DNA from 2 places in the Pseudoalteromonas sp. A25 genome. Region 2 is predicted to be linked to the other one. Evidence: predicted binding sites of a transcription regulator. Region 2 holds the regulator's gene; the other holds the start of a gene.

Region 1 (5,909 bases), 1.6 Mb from region 2:
TTGGCTTAGGCTCAAATGCATCTGGGTTGTTTCTATTTTTCAAAAACTTCAAGCCAACTTGCGGAAATAATGCATAAGTTAGAACATCATCAATGTGTGCATCTGCTAATTGCAATTCTTCACCTTTAGCTAAGCCAAGAAGCTCAGTTTCAAGGCTGTCTAGCTCAGGCTCAATTAAATCAGCAGGTCTACATGTAATAGCTTGTGCATCATCTAGTACTTTAAGTTGCAATTCAGCGTTCACTGGAGCCGGTGTGGCACCATACTCGCCCTTGAGCACGCCTGCAGTTTCTTTTGTAATAGTTTTATATCGCTCGCCTGTGAGCACGTTAAGCACCGCTTGCGTACCAACTATTTGCGAAGTTGGTGTCACTAAAGGCAAAAAGCCAAGGTCCTCGCGCACGCTTGGGATCTCTTTGAGCACCGCGTCTAATTTATCTTCTGCACCTTGCTCTTTTAATTGGTTTTCCATGTTAGTTAACATGCCGCCAGGCACTTGCGCTAACAAAATACGCCCATCAACACCTTTTAAACTACCTTCAAATGCGGCATATTTTTTACGAACTTCTCGGAAGTAGCTGGCAATTTCTTCAAGCTGGGCCAAGTTTAAACCCGTATCACGTGCGGTTCCTTCCGTAATGGCGACCATAGTTTCAGTTGCGCTATGGCCATATGTCATGCTCATCGATGAAATCGCGGTATCTAGCATATCAATACCTGCATCTATCGCTTTTTGATATGTTGCTGTGCTCAGCCCTGTGGTCGCATGACACTGCATGGCAATTGGAATCGACACAGTGCTTTTCAAACCACTAATTAATTGTTCAGCATCATAAGGCTTTAATAAACCCGCCATATCTTTAATACAGATAGAATGACACCCCATTTCCTCAAGCTTTTTCGCTTGCTCTAACCACATATCCAAGGTATGCACAGGGCTGACCGTGTATGAAATGGTACCCTGAGCATGTGCACCCACTTTAATAGCTGCCCTGATCGCAGTTTCTAAATTGCGAATATCATTCATGGCATCAAAAATACGAAATACATCAACACCATTGTGATGAGCACGTTCAACAAACTTTTCAACTACATCATCTGCATAGTGGCGATAGCCTAGTAAGTTTTGCCCTCGCAACAACATTTGTTGTTTGGTATTTGGCATTGCTTCTTTTAATGCTCGGATACGATACCAAGGGTCTTCACCCAAATAGCGAATACAAGAGTCAAATGTTGCACCACCCCACGACTCAACGGACCAATAACCGGCCTTATCTAATTTCTCAGCAATAGGTAGCATGTCTTCTAAACGCATGCGCGTGGCAAGAAGAGATTGATGTGCGTCTCTGAGTACAAGCTCAGTAAGTTTTAGTTGTGACATTTTAGACCCCTGTTATTTTTTTATTCTGTACTGCGCAACGGCTGCGGAAATCGCTGCGATATGAGCGTTAGACACCCCTGCTGATGACTTACTTGTGGCTTTAGTCGGCGTATCATTGGATAATTCCGATCCAGCTAACTTAGCTAAATTTTTTACTGCAAAAATCAAAATAGACAAAAATACAAACACACCAACCATACCTGTGAGCATTAAGTTGGCTGCTTGTAATAATAAACTCACAATATCCATGCTGTTCCCCCTACAGACGCTGACACACAGCGCACCATGCTTTATTAGTCATTTTTTATAAATATTTATGCACCATCATAACAAAAGAATTTGACATGTAAATAACATTGTAAATTGGTCTTACCAAAACAATTAAACAACTAATATTCAAGGTGTTATGACAACAGAACAGTTAAACACGCTAAATTTCGCTTATAAATATGAAAAATATTCAGAATAGCAACTAAAAATAATACAAAAAATGTCAACCCACAAACATGATAACAACCACACTCGTCAACATTAAATTGGTCTTACCAAAAAGCAATTACTCCTTTATTCTACCCCGTGAATTGCAAGTCAATTGTCTAGTGGTTTCATACGCCGAATGAGCTACAATGCCCCTTTTGAGCTATGTTTGGAGCTATTGATGTTCACTGAAAAATTCACCCTAGATAAAAACTACTTTACCGAGTGTTTTGAAGAATCAGTAGCGTTCAGTGATAAAGCTAAACCCAAATATCCATTATTAGTATTTTTAATATTGTTAAGTGGATTAGCATGGTTTGTGCTCGAAAAGCCCTATGTCGCCAGTTTTATAGCGTTAGTCGCCTTGTTGGAAGTTGTGGCTTTTGTATATAGAAAACCGTGGTGGATAACGAGGCAAATGCTTTCAAGAGCATCAGGTAGTTTAGTCACTTTGCAAATAGATGAACGCGGTATCAGCGCTGTTAACCCCTATAAACAATACCAACTCACGTGGCAAGATGTTCAACAAGCACATAAAACTAATAAAGGTGTGGTATTAAAAACAAAACATGGAATGCAGTATATTTCCAAAGCTGTAATTAGCCCTGAGAGTTTTGACTATATATTAGAGCAGACAAAAATATAGCCACATCGTGGCTATATTTATCTTATAAGGTGTGTGGCTTACATGTTGCCAGTCGATGGGTTCGACTTCTCAGCCTGAATACGCATGTAGATTTCTTCACGGTGCACTGATACATCTTTTGGTGCATTTACACCAATGCGCACTTGGTTACCTTTTACGCCTAGCACAGTTACGGTTACTTCATCACCAATCATGAGAGTTTCACCGACTCGACGAGTTAGTATTAGCATTCTCTTGCTCCTGTATTCCAATAATTAAAAAGATTCCGCGTCAGAGTCATTTTAATGAAAAGTGAACGTAAAAGTAAGCAAAAACCTAGCTTTAGTTCACTTTAGCGCAAAAATGTTACATGTAATTGATTAACAGCACCGTGCAGCTGTGTTTCTGACACTAAGAATGACGCCTTAATTTCAGCTGTACTCATTAACTTGGGATAAATGTCTTGATCCGCTAATACAGTTAATGCACTTGCCAACACTTCTGGGTGAGACTTGATACCCATCCCAACCAACGACACTTTTGCTTGGTTTAATTCAAATACAACATCATTAATGGTGTGTGCAAACGGCTCTGACTGCAATAACGCCAAAACTGCTAGGTGATCATTGCGATGCACAGTAAAAGCATAGCCTAAAATATCCGCTTGGCGACACCATTGATGTAACATATCAACTTCAACTTGCAATTTTGCTAGTGCACTGAGAAATTGACTCAATGTTGCGGGCTCACTGATACTACACTGATATAACACGATATCTTTGTTTGTCGCTATTCCTGTAACAGCGCTATCAACCATACATTGTTCCTTATAACTTATCAAAGTACCCTGATCTGGTTTAAAACTCGATAACACTCTCAATGGAATTTGATAACGTCCAGCAGCTTCAACTGAGCGCAGATGCAACACTTTAGCACCTAAACTTGCAAGCTCCAGCATCTCAGAAAAGCTGATTTTCGAGAGCCTTCGAGCATCATTTACCATGCGTGGATCAGCGGTATATACACCGTCAACATCAGTATAAATTTGGCACTCATCCGCATGTAATACGCCAGCGACTTCAACAGCTGTAGTATCAGTACCACCACGCCCAAGCGTTGTGATGTTTCCTTCACTATCTCGCCCTTGGAAACCAGCAACAATCGCGATACGGTTATGTTCAAGCTCTTGTTTTAAGCGCTGAGTGTCAATGTGTTCTACGCGCGCACGGCCAAACATATTGTCTGTTTTTATCGTTATTTGGTCGGCCAATAAGCTCACCGCAGAATGTCCACGCTTAATAATAGCCATGGCCAACAAGGCGATACTTGCCTGCTCTCCAGTACTCAAGAGCACATCAAGCTCGCGAGCGCTGGGCACTTCATCTATTTGCTTTGCAAGATTTAATAAACGGTTAGTTTCGCCAGACATGGCAGAAACAACAACGACCACTTGATGGCCTTGCTGTTGGGTTTTAATGACATGCTCGGCGACGGCCTCAATACGCTCTATTGAGCCTACTGAGGTGCCGCCAAATTTTTGTACAATTAACGCCACGAGTTACTGAGTTTTCTCAGCAACCCATTGAGTAACGCTTGCAAGTGCAGCATCAAGGTTTTGTGGTTCAGAACCACCAGCTTGTGCCATATCAGGACGGCCACCGCCCTTACCACCCACCTGTGCAGCCATGTGATTTACAAGTTCACCAGCTTTAACTTGACCCACTAAGTCTTTAGTTACACCAGCTATCAAGCTTACTTTGTCACCATTAGCAACACCCAAAGCAATAACGCCTGAGCCCATCTTGTTCTTCAAATCGTCAACCATGCCACGCAGCGCTTTTGACTCTGTACCTGCTACGTTAGCAACAAGTAGCTTAATGCCGTTAACGTCAACTGCCGATTCAAGTAATGAGGCACCTGCAGCGCTTGCCAACTTATCGTTAAGCTGTGAGAGCTGCTTCTCTAAGCCTTTATTTTTCTCTAATAAGTTAGTTACTTTATCAAGCACATTGCTCATATCCCCTTTTAATAAGGCAGCAATGTCGTTAAGTTGTTGTTCTTGCTCTGCCACATAGTTAAATGCTTCAGCACCTGTCACCGCTTCAATACGGCGAACACCTGCAGCAATACCGCCTTCAGAAACAATCTTGAACAGACCTATGTCACCAGCACGCTTAACATGGGTACCACCACACAATTCAATTGAATAATCACCAATTGATACAACGCGTACTTCGTCATCATATTTTTCACCAAATAGTGCCATTGCACCTTTTTCTTTGGCTGCATCGATGTCCATTAGCTCTGTATTTAGAGCAAAGTTAGCGCGGATCTGCGCATTAACCATTTTCTCTACTTCACGCAGCTGCTGTTTTGTTACTCCTTCAAAATGCGAGAAGTCAAAACGTAAGCGATCTGGCATTACCAACGAACCTTTTTGTGCCACGTGTTCACCCAATACTTGACGAAGCGCTTCATGAACTAAGTGCGTTGCAGTGTGGTTTTTCTTGATATCTTCGCGGCGCGATGCATCAATTTGAGCCTCAACTTTCTCATTCACACTAATGCGGCCAGTCACTGTACCGTGATGTGCAAATGCATTACCTAGTTTGGTGGTATCTGTGACAACAAATTCACCATTGGCCACTTTCAATGCGCCCGTATCACCCACTTGGCCACCCGACTCAGCGTAGAATGGTGTGCGGTCAAGAACAACAATACCTTGCTGACCATCTTCTAACACAGATACGGCTTGACCTTCATGGAACAACTCCACAACCGTGCCAGAGTAATGCACAGCATCGTAGCCTTTAAAGTCTGTGGTTTTTTCAGACTTCAACTGCTCGTTGTAATCTGCGCCAAACTTGCCTGCTTGCTGGGCTTTCTTGCGCTGCACTTCCATGCATTCTTGGAAACCTTTTTCATCGATGGTCATGAAACGCTCACGCGCTACATCAGCCGTTAAATCCGCAGGAAAACCATAAGTGTCGTACAGTTTAAATACCAGCTCGCCAGGAATAACATCCCCTTCGATGCCTACCAAGCTCTCTTCTAAAATCGCCAACCCTCGGTCAAGCGTTTTACCAAACTGCTCTTCTTCAATGCGCAGTACTTTTTCAATGATTGCTTGTTGCTTAGCAAGTTCAGGGTAAGCTTGGCCCATTTGCTCAATTAATGCTGCTACCAACTTATAGAAAAACGCCCCTTTTGCGCCCAATTTATTACCATGGCGCACAGCTCGGCGAATAATACGACGTAGCACATAACCACGACCTTCGTTAGATGGCATCACGCCATCAGACACTAAGAATGCACACGAACGAATGTGGTCGGCTACAACACGTAGCGACTTATCTTCTAAATCTTGTGCATTTGTGACTTCTGCAGCCGCTTTGATTAAACCTTGGAATAAATCAATTTCATAGT
Region 2 (5,909 bases):
GTGCTTGCCATAGCGGTGTTATTACCATTGACTTTGTTTGATGACAAACTCAATGAGTGGTTTGCACAAAGTAGCTATGAACCTGGCTTACTATTAAGTGGCAGTATTTTTGCGATGATCTTTGCCTATATAGTAAGGTTTTATGCGATAGCTCATGGCGCTGTTGAAGCGAGTTACGTACGAATAAGCCCATCATTGGATATGGCAAGCCAAAGCATGGGTAAAAACCTTATGCAAACACTTAGCCTTGTGCATTTTCCAATGTTAAGACGGGGTATATTAACCGCTGCACTTTTGGTATTTATAGAATGCATGAAAGAATTGCCTGCCGCTTTGCTATTGCGACCTTTTAATTATGAAACGTTAGCAACACATGTATTTCAATATGTAAGTGACGAACAGTTAGAGTTAGCATCTATCTCTGCGTTGTTCATTGTGTTGGTCGGGTTAGTGCCTTTATATATCGTCAATCGTTCAATGGAACAACATAACCAATGAGTAGCCTCATCCTAGAAAAAATATCGTATCAATATCAACAGCAAAATGTGATCAGTGAACTCGATTTAAGTGTTGCTCACAACGAAATTGTTTGTCTGCTTGGGGCCAGTGGGTGCGGAAAGACCACCACATTAAAAGCTATTGCAGGTTTAATTAAGCCGCAACATGGCCGAGTTGTGATCCACGGACAATGCATGAGTAACGAGCAACTGTTTGTTGCCCCACAGCATCGCAATATCGGTATGATGTTTCAAGATTATGCCTTATTTCCCCATTTAAATGTGGCTCAAAACATTGCCTTTGGGTTATCTAAATTACATAAACGCGAACGTCTAGCTCGTGTTGCGCAAATGGTTGAGTTGGTCAGGCTTGAAGGCTTAGAAAAACGCTTTCCGCATGAGCTATCGGGTGGTCAACAGCAACGTGTTGCGATTGCAAGAGCATTAGCTTACAAACCAAATTTGTTGTTGTTGGATGAGCCATTTTCTAATATTGATACTCAGGTGCGCTTTCAGCTCATAAACGACATTCGTAGTATTATTAAAGATCAACAGGTGTCAGCGATTTTTGTTAGTCATTCTAAAGATGAAGCGTTTGCATTTGCAGATAAATTAGCGATTATGCATGAAGGGAAGATTGCCCAATTAGATAATGCTCAGACATTGTTTCAAAAACCCAAAAGTAAAACGGTTGCAGAGTTTTTGGGGCGAGGGATCTACCTAGACGCCAATCGATTTAATGGTCAAAGCGTATCGACTCATTTTGGTGATGTGACGTCTGTAACTGCTTTACCTGATACGCACGAACAAGGCCAAATATATGTGCGCCCGCAGCACTTAGAATTGGTAAATGACCCTACGGGTCAAGTTGAGATCCTACAACAAAGGTTTATTGGCACAGATTACGTCTATCATATTAAAGTGGGCGATCAACAACTTGAAGTTCCAGCACCTGCCGAGCAATTATTAGATACAAATAAACCTGTCTCTTTAAAAATTAAGGCACATGCGGTAAATTTCTTTTCTTAACACTTGATGAATAAAAGGATAAAGCATGGCGCAAGCACAATCAGGGGTCTGTGCTGAAGCAAACCTACACGGGCTGCATTTGTTTTTTAATGTATTAGAAGGTCAGGATGAAGCCGTCCGTGCTGCGCTAGCCAATTGTGAACGCTTGCAAAATGAGTTGAGTGACCGTTTTTCGGAATCTATGGTATCTAGTTTTGTGGCGGTTGGTGCGCAATATTGGCCGCATATTTACCCTGAATTCATTCCTGAGCAGCTCAAGAGCTTTCCTAATGTAACGAGTTCAGAGCATGTTATTCATTCTCAACCGTTCGATCTTTTGTATGTGATACGTTCTGACAGAGAAGATGTTAATTACTTATTTGCTCAAAGTGTTTTGCATATGTTGGCACCTAGTGTGGAGCTGGTGGCGCATGTCCGTGGCTTTAGATTTTTAGATGGGCGAGACTTTAACGGGTTTATCTATGGTGCAAATGCTCCCCATGGGCGTTTTAAGCGTCAAGTGGCACTGATTAACAATCCACAAAAACTAGACGACCAAGGCAGTTACTTGCATGTAATGCGTGTGAAATTTGATATTGATGCTTGGCAGCGTTTACCCTTGGCAGAGCAAGAGCAAATAATGGGTCGTACGCGTTTAGATAATACTTTGCTTGAGCCTGCTCAGCCTGATAGTCATGCCACATTAACTGAATTAAAAGATGAGCGAGGACAGGCTCTGTTGCTAGATCAAAGTATGCCCTTTGGAGATGTTTTTGAACAGGGCAGCTTGTGGCTAAGCTGCTCAGCTCATGGGGCTGCGTTTGAGCAAGTACTAACTTCTAGGCTAGGTAATGCAAATTGTTATGATCCATTACTTGATTACAGTCAAGCTGATATGGGGGCTGCATTTTTTGCCCCATCTGTACAGTTTTTAAGTGATATGGCGAAACTGTGCGAGCAGCAAGAGTGAGCAAAATAGTTTGCTCACAAATATTAATTTAAACGTTATCAAACAATGTTTTTACACGCTCAAGCGTGGCATCAATTTCTGATATTTTAGCCGGTGCGATAAATATCGTATCATCGCCAGCGATTGTGCCCAACACGCCATCGGCTGTGCCTAAAGAGTCAAGTAAACGAGCAATAAGTTGAGCGGCACCAGGGCTGGTGCGAATAATAATCATCATTTCGTTATGCATAATATCTATAACAAGCTGACGAAGCGGGCTTTTAGCTGTCGGCACGCCCATCTCTGCAGGTAAGCAATAGACCATTTCTTGTTTAGCATTTCGGGTTCTAACTGCGCCAAATTTACTAAGCATACGTGATACTTTGCTTTGGCTGACATTATCAAACCCTTGCTCTTTTAAGGCTTCGACAATTTCGCCTTGAGAACCAAAGTTTTCTTCTTTCAACAGGGCTTTAAAGGCTTTGATCAGAGCTTCTTGTTTTTCTTGTGGTTGCATAAGGTTTTATTTCTATTTAAAGCGGTTTATTGGATTTTACACAAAACTGGCTAGTTACCCAAATTTTCGGCAACTGTGCCGACTGCTTATCTTTAATACAAGGTGAGTTTTAGTAATCGTAAAGACTACAGTGTGTAAAGCTTTACAACTATAGTCGAAAAAATCATGAAAATAACTCGGATTAATTTGTTTTTAGCGGCGCTTTTCATTATCTTTACAGCTCATTTAATTCCACCTTCAAATTATGGAGAATTCACATGAAAGTTGCTGTATTAGGTGCCGCTGGCGGTATCGGTCAGGCTCTATCGCTTTTACTTAAAAATGGCTTGCCTGCAGGCTCTGAGCTAGCACTATACGATGTTGCACCAGTTGTACCAGGTGTAGCTGTTGACCTTTCTCACATTCCAACTGCAGTTAAAGTTGCAGGTTTTGGCGCTGATGATTTAGATGCTGCGTTAGTTGGCGCTGATATCGTGCTTATCCCAGCAGGTATGCCTCGTAAACCAGGTATGGACCGTGCTGACCTATTTAACGTAAATGCGGGCATCATCAAAACATTGGCTGAAGGTATTGTTAAAAACTGTCCTAAAGCATTGGTAGGTGTTATCACTAACCCTGTAAACGGCACTGTACCAATCGTTGCTGAAGTATTCAAAAAAGCGGGTACTTATGAAGCTTCACGTGTATTCGGTGTAACAACACTTGACGTTATTCGTTCAGAAGCTTTTGTTGCTGAGCTTAAAGGCGTTGATGTATCTGAAGTAAAAGTACCAGTTATCGGTGGTCACTCAGGCACTACAATTCTACCGCTACTTTCTCAAGTTCCTGGTGTTACTTTCACTGACGAAGAAGTTGCTGCGCTTACTCCACGTATCCAAAATGCAGGTACTGAAGTAGTAAATGCTAAAGCCGGTGGTGGTTCAGCGACACTTTCAATGGGCGCTGCGGCTGCACGTTTCTGCTTCTCTTTAGTTAAAGGCCTACAAGGCGAGAGCAATGTAGTAGATTACGCATATGTTGCTGTAGAAAACGGTGATGCTCCATACTTTGCACACCCGGTACGTTTAGGCCAAAATGGTGTTGAAGAAATCCTATCTTACGGCGAGCTAAGTGCGTTTGAGCAAAAAGCTAAAGAAGATATGCTTGAAACATTACACAAAGACATCCAAGAGGGTGTTGACTTTATGGCTAAATAAGCCGTTTGGTTTTTTGAAAAGCCTGCATAGTATGCAGGCTTTTTTTTTTGGTCACAAAAAAGACCTCGGTTGAGGCCTTAAATATTGGGTTTAAAATTAGTTATTCATTGCTAATCTTAATTCTCTATTACGCTCTAACTGCGTAAGCAAATCTTTGGCGACTGGCTTGAATAGCGCTAACTGATCCTTTGGCAATGGCTGAGATTTAGGTAGCTGAACTGTTTTAGGGTTGCGGTGTACACCATTTACTAAAAACTCATAGTGTAAATGAGCGCCAGTTACACGACCGGTTGCACCAACAGTACCAATTTTTTGGCCTTGCTTTACTTTTTGACCCGTTTTAACCATACGTTTATTTAAGTGCAGATACTTTGTAACGTATTTACTACCATGTTGAATAAACACATAGTTACCGTTTAGTCGGTTGTAGCTAGACTTAATTACCTTTCCGTTACCAGAGGCGACGACTGGCGTGCCAGTGCGAGCTGAGTAGTCAATTCCTCTATGTGCCGTCACTCTGCCAGTTACAGGGTGTTTACGGCGAGGGTTAAAGCTAGAACTGATATATTTAAAGTTAACGGGTGCACGCAAGAACGCTTTTTTCATGCTGCGCCCTTCAGGTGTGTAAAAATTACCATCAGTGTGACGAATGGCGCTATAGCGTTCACCTTGGTTGATAAATTCTGCAGCGATGATTTTGCCTGTGCCAATTTCTTCGCCATCTACAAAGTGCGACTCATAAATCAGTGAGAAGCTGTCGCCTTTACGAATGTCATTAGCAAAATCGACGTCCCAGCCAAAAATATCTGCAAAATTCATGATCTGACGCTCAGACAGCCCTGAAGTGATCCCTGCGGTCCAAAAACTTGAAGAGATTTCACCGCCTGCTGATTTGGCAACCGTTTCTATTTCTTTGCTTTGAATCGCTGTGTCGTAGTCGCCGTTTTGATTGAGTGTCACTAGTAATGTGTCTGTTTTTGAAAGCACATATTTTAGCTGAACAAGCTCGCCACTTTGATCTTTCGCAAAGCTTAAAACTTCACCTGGATGAATTTTAGTGAGTTTACGTGTTTCTTCATTGGTGTTAACCAACTGGTGTAACGTTTGCGCAGAAAACCCAGCTCTTTTAAAGATAATTGCAAGGTTGTCACCTGACTTAACCTCATGATCAATAAAATTATATTCTACTTTAGGTGGGGGGCTTTCGGTGTTTACGGCATTAAGCTCGGTTAAGTGCTCAACAGTTTCGCTGACCTTAACAGGTAATTCATATCGCTTACCAACTTCTAATGCATTTTTATCATGATCTTTAGATGCAGTTGCTTTTTCTGAAGGCCATAGCGCAACAACCAACATTAACGAGATGAGACTAACAATAAGCAGTTTGTGTTTTTTAGGGAGCTTATACACCACGTGAACCATAACGCGCCTTTTCTGCTGTCAATATTTTTACCAATAATATTGCAGGATATACGCAATAAAGCAGCAATACCAGTATTTTGTGCATTTAAACTCGCTCAAATATAGGCTAGAATCGGGCGATAAACTGAATATTTGGAGCGATGAATGGTGGACTTTGAAACTGCATTTGCAGAGATAAAACGCGGTGCAGAAGAAATTCTTGTAGAAGATGACTTAAAAGAAAAACTCAAATCAGGTAAAAAGCTAAAAATCAAAGCGGGTTTTGATCCAACAGCACCTGATTTACATTTGGGTCACACTGTTCTAATCAATAAACTAAA

What was found. Region 2 encodes ArgR, which controls arginine synthesis, uptake and breakdown. Its sites were predicted from a motif close to ANTGAATANNTATTCANT; they were not measured.
Region 1: GDK41_RS03805 (OadG family protein) is a predicted target of ArgR. The motif match lies at 1,687-1,704, and genes of this name have one in related genera.

What each region holds. Positions count from the first base shown of each region.
Region 1 is NZ_AP021846.1:838,398-844,306, reverse strand. Features, by position in the region: gene oadA (sodium-extruding oxaloacetate decarboxylase subunit alpha) at 1-1,381, opposite strand, end outside; gene GDK41_RS03805 (OadG family protein) at 1,394-1,630, opposite strand; gene GDK41_RS03800 (YcxB family protein) at 2,040-2,504, shown strand; gene csrA (carbon storage regulator CsrA) at 2,543-2,734, opposite strand; gene GDK41_RS03790 (aspartate kinase) at 2,836-4,038, opposite strand; gene alaS (alanine--tRNA ligase) at 4,042-5,909, opposite strand, start outside.
Region 2 is NZ_AP021846.1:3,089,081-3,094,989, reverse strand. Features, by position in the region: gene GDK41_RS13350 (ABC transporter permease) at 1-498, shown strand, start outside; gene GDK41_RS13345 (ABC transporter ATP-binding protein) at 495-1,526, shown strand; gene GDK41_RS13340 (Dyp-type peroxidase) at 1,552-2,475, shown strand; gene argR (transcriptional regulator ArgR) at 2,504-2,971, opposite strand; gene mdh (malate dehydrogenase) at 3,229-4,167, shown strand; gene GDK41_RS13325 (peptidoglycan DD-metalloendopeptidase family protein) at 4,264-5,589, opposite strand; gene tyrS (tyrosine--tRNA ligase) at 5,737-5,909, shown strand, end outside.